Regions from separate parts of the Halomonas salsilacus genome, predicted to be linked through region 1. Evidence: predicted binding sites of a transcription regulator. Region 1 holds the regulator's gene; the other holds the start of a gene.

What was found. The regulator FNR, encoded in region 1, switches genes on or off when oxygen is low (the NO sensors DNR and NnrR bind a similar motif). The targets are predictions, from matches to a motif close to TTGATNTANATCAA.
Region 2: a site for FNR is predicted at 1,005-1,018, ahead of ubiT (ubiquinone anaerobic biosynthesis accessory factor UbiT). Genes of this name have one in related genera too.

The regions. Positions count from the first base shown of each region.
Region 1 is NZ_JBPKAQ010000002.1:186,859-189,248, forward strand. It holds gene hemN (oxygen-independent coproporphyrinogen III oxidase) at 1-683, shown strand, start outside; gene fnr (fumarate/nitrate reduction transcriptional regulator Fnr) at 782-1,525, shown strand; gene ttcA (tRNA 2-thiocytidine(32) synthetase TtcA) at 1,546-2,390, opposite strand, start outside.
Region 2 is NZ_JBPKAQ010000010.1:65,362-67,751, forward strand. It holds gene ACR80S_RS14235 (adenosylcobalamin-dependent ribonucleoside-diphosphate reductase) at 1-392, opposite strand, end outside; gene ubiT (ubiquinone anaerobic biosynthesis accessory factor UbiT) at 434-928, opposite strand; gene hemN (oxygen-independent coproporphyrinogen III oxidase) at 1,236-2,390, opposite strand, start outside.

The DNA.
Region 1 (2,390 bases):
TCGGGGAGACCCTCGAACAGGTGATCGCCATGGCCCCGGCGCGCATCACCCTGCGCCGCTACGCTCACCTCCCGCAGCGCTACCTGCCCCAGCGCGAGATCCACGCCGCGGATCTGCCCGACGCCCCCACCCGCCTGGCGATCATGGACGAGGCCCGCCACCGTCTGGATGACGCCGGCTATGTGCATATCGGGCTCGGTCAGTTTGCCCGCACCGATGACAGCCTGGCATGGGCCCTCGGGGAGGGCCGCCTGGCGCGCGACCTGCACGGCTACACCCACACCCCACCCGGTGACCAGCTCGGCCTCGGGGTCGCCGCCATCAGCCATGTCGGCGACACCCTTACCCGCAACGCCATGAGCCTGGGCGACTATGAGGCGGCGCTGGACACGAGCCGCCTGCCCGCCACCGCCGGCCACCGGCTGAACGCCGTCGAGCGCCTGCGACGCGACGCCATCGAGGCGCTCGCCTGCCGCCGCGAGCTGAACATGGTCGCCCTGTCGAAGGTCCATGGACACGACGCCACCCTGGTTCTGGCCGATGCCCTCAGGCGCCTGGCCCGGCTCTGCCAGGCGGGACTGCTGGAGCGCCACGGCGAGTCCCTGAGGGTGACGCCCGACGGGGTCTGGGGCCTGACCCACCTGCTCGCCGCCTTCGATCCCGAGGCCACCTCCATGGCCTGAGCCGCCGGCTGCCGGGCCTACCTCCTTGGAGGTGGTTTGCCCTGCTCGCAGAATCCTCCATAATGGTTGGAATGCTCATGATCAAGGAGGACGCGTCCATGCCCGACAGCCTGACAGGACTACGGCGCTCTGTGCTGCACGAAACTCGCTGCCAGACCTGCAGCCTGAGTTCGCTTTGCCTGCCGCTGGCGCTGGAAGTTCAGGACATGGATCAGTTCGACGCCATCATCCGCCGGCGCGCACCTCTCAAGAAGGGCGAGACCCTGTTTCGCCAGGAGAGCCCCTTCACCAGCGTCTACGCGGTGCGCTCGGGCAGCCTCAAGCAGGTGACCACCGAGGGCAGTGGCGACGACCAGCTCACCAACTTCTACCTGCCCAGCGAACTGGTGGGCCTGGATGGCATCGACGAGGAGCAGTATCCGGGGACCGTGGTGGCGCTGGAGACCACCACCGTCTGCGAGATTCCCTTCGACCGCCTGGATCAGCTGTCGGAATCGCTACCCGAACTGCGCGGCCAGCTCTACCGCAGCATGAGCAAGGAGCTGCGCGACGACCGCCGCATGATGCGCCTGCTATCGCGCAAGACCGCCGACCAGCGCCTGGCCAGTTTCTTCACCAGCCTCTCCGACCGCTTCCGCCGCCGCGGTTACTCCCCCTACAGCTTCCGCCTGTCCATGTCGCGGGCCGACATCGGCAACTACCTGGGTCTGGCCGTCGAGACCGTCAGCCGTATCCTCGGTCGCTTCCAGAGCCAGGGTCTGGTGGAAGTATCGGGCCGCGAGGTGCATATCCTCGACCTGGCGTCCCTGACCCTGGTCGCCGAGGAGGAAGGGGCGAAATAGCCCTTTGGAAATAGCCCCCCCTACTCGTTGAGCAGATCGATCCGGCTGGCCAGCCGTCGCGCCTGCTTCTCCTCCAGCCCGGCGAAGTCGAACAGTTCGCGATCGCCCAGTTGTGACGGCGCCACGTTGGTCACTGCCTTGAACATGCTCTCCAGGCGACCGGGATGGGTCTTCTCCCACTCGGCGAGCATCTCCTTGACCACCTGACGTTGCAGGTTGGGCTGGGAACCGCACAGGTTGCAGGGGATGATCGGGAACGCCATCAGTCGCGCATACTCGGCGATATCGGCCTCGCGGCAGTAGGCCAGCGGACGGATGAGGATGTTCTTGCCGTCGTCGGCGAGCAGCTTGGGCGGCATGGCCTTGAGGCTGCCGCCGAAGAAGAGGTTGAGGAACAGCGTCTCGAGGATGTCCTCGCGATGGTGGCCCAAGGCCACCTTGGTGGCGCCGATCTCCTCGGCGAAGCCGTACAGGGAGCCGCGTCGCAGCCGGGAGCATAGCGCACAGGTGGTCTTGCCCTCCGGCGTCTTCTCCTTGACCACCGAGTAGGTGTCCCGCTCGAGGATGTGGTGCTCGACGCCGATGGACGCCAGGTACTCGGGCAGCACCTGCTCGGGAAAACCCGGCTGCTTCTGGTCGAGGTTCACCGCCACCAGCGAGAAGTCGATCGGGGCGTTGCGCTGCAGGTTGCGCAGGATCGACAGCAAGGTGTAGCTGTCCTTCCCGCCGGACAGGCACACCATCACCCGGTCGCCCTCGTGAATCATGCCATAGTCGATGATGGCGTTACCCACCTGGCGTCGCAGGCGCTTCTGCAGCTTGTTGAACTCCCGCCGCCCGCGGGCATCCAGGGCGTCGAGGGTCG
Region 2 (2,390 bases), on a different contig from region 1:
CCGATGCCGCAGCCCGCCTTGAGGGTCATGCCGGCATCCACCACGGAGTCGAGGATATCGTGCATGGAGTCGCGGATGGTGCGCGACACCGTGCAGTTGATCAGGCTCACCGCCGGCTTGTAGGCCTCGGCGCCGGCGTTGGACATGATCCGCCCGGCGGGAATGGCGCCGTTCTCCAGCGCCCAACGAAACTTCGGCAGCCACTCGTCGGCCTTGTCACCTTCCACCGCGGCCAGGGCCCGGGCCACCCGCTCCCAGGTGGCGCCCACGTCCTTGTCCACGGGCTTGCCATGACGGTCCTTGAGGCGGTACTTGGAGTCCCAGATATCGCGGGACGGCCCCTGCAGGGGGACCTCGCTGGATGACGTCACGGCCTTGGTGGAAGTGCTCATGCGAATGGCTCCGGAAGAAAGTCGTTTATCGGAAATAAGAGTCAGGTCGTGCGTCTCGCCAGCCGCTCCAGGCGGACCAGCAGGTCACCGAAGGGCCCCTGGGCCAGCCCCTCCTCGCGTCCGTCGAGGAGGTTCTTGACCATCAGGCCCAGCTCGGTATCACCCTCGATCAGCAGCCGGCGCTGGAAAAACAGGGCGTCGGGATCCTCGCGTCGGGTGGCCAGGCAGAGGAACTCGCGCCACCCCCCGCGGATGGTGGCCTCGCCGGTCTCGGTACACAGCCTCAGGCGCTCGTTCTCGAGGGTGAGGGTCAGGGCCATGCCGAGATCCTCGATGGCCAGGGTGATGCGGCGCCCTTCCAGGGCGTCGAACTCTCCCTCGGCGAGGGGCTCGGCGAAGGTGCGGTTCAGCAGCGGTTCCACCAGGCGGCGCTTGACGCCGACCGGTACCCGAGGATCGACGGCGCGAATCAGGCGAGCGGGGGCGGGAAGACGCGGCAGGGCCTGTAACGGTAATGGCAACAACGGCAGGGACATGACAGCTCTCCTGAGGATAACCATGCGGCCGAGGCCGCCGAACCGCTCATCCTAGGCCGGTGTTCCCGGGGCTGCACTGACATGCATCATGTCGCCGGGCAGCCCTCGATCACCCGCGGCCCGCCTACCATATATAGACCATATCGCCTCGGCAAGCCCCATATCTGGTGCAAACCGACGACCATCATGAGCCATCTTCATTTGACAGCGAAGACGCCCGGCCTGGCGCGGCGAAACGCCCGGATGCCGCTCGCGTCGATGACGGAGCGGCGTCCGATTATTGCCCGCAGCCATGCCGCGGGAGGGGCTAGACGGTCCGGGAGTAGCGACCCTGGCTCTTCGCCAGGTAGGCGTCGAAGGCCATGGCGGCATTGCGCATCATCAGCCGACCGCGGGGCAGCACCTCGATCTCGCCCTCGCGGATCGCCAGCAAGCGGTCGTCGGCCATCTCCTGGAGCTCCTCGAGGGCGTCGCCGAAGGTGTCGCGGAAGACGATACCGTGGACGGCCTCGATAGTGGCGAAGTCGATGCGGTTGTGGCACATCAGGGCGTTGATGACGTCGCGGCGCAGGCGATCGTCATCGCTGAGCCGATAGCCGCGGAACACCGGCAGGCGCCCCTCTTCCAGGCGGTGCTGGTACTGGGCGGTCTCCTTGACGTTCTGGCTGTAGGTGTCGCCGACCTTGCCGATGGAGGTAATCCCCAGGCCGATCAGGTCGCAGTCGGCGTGGGTGGAGTAGCCCTGGAAGTTGCGCTGCAGGGTACCGTTCTCCCGGGCCCGGGAGAGCTCGTCGTCGGGCAGAGCGAAGTGGTCCATGCCGATGTAGACGTAGCCGGCGGCGGTGAGGCGGCGGATGGTCAGCTCGAGCAGCTCCAGCTTGCGTTCCGGCGGCGGCATGTCCTCCGGGCGGATCAGCCGCTGGGCCTTGAACAGCTCCGGCAGGTGGGCGTAGCTGTAGGCGGCGATGCGGTCCGGAGCCAGGGCGATGATCTTGGTCAGGGTGGTGTCGAAGCTGGCCACGGTCTGCAGCGGCAGACCGTAGATCAGGTCGACGCTCACCGACTGGAAGCCGGCGTTGCGGGCCGCCTGGACCAGCTCCACCACCTGCTCCTCGCTCTGCAGGCGATTCACCGCCTCCTGCACCTCGCGGTCGAAATCCTGAACGCCGAAGCTCAGCCGGTTGAAGCCCAGGGCATGCAGCTCGTGGATCTGCTCAGGCGTCACGGTGCGCGGGTCCACCTCCAGGGAGAACTCCCGCTGGGCGGGCGGGGCGAAGTGGAATGCCGCGTCCAGCGCCGCCATCAGCTCGCCGAGCTGGGCGTTGCTCAGGTAGGTCGGCGTACCACCGCCCAGGTGCAGCTGGGTCATGCCCCGCGACTCATCGAACAGCCCCCCCTGCACCCGGATCTCCTGCTTGAGCCACTCGAGGTACTCGGCGGCCCGCTCGGTGTTGTGGGTAAT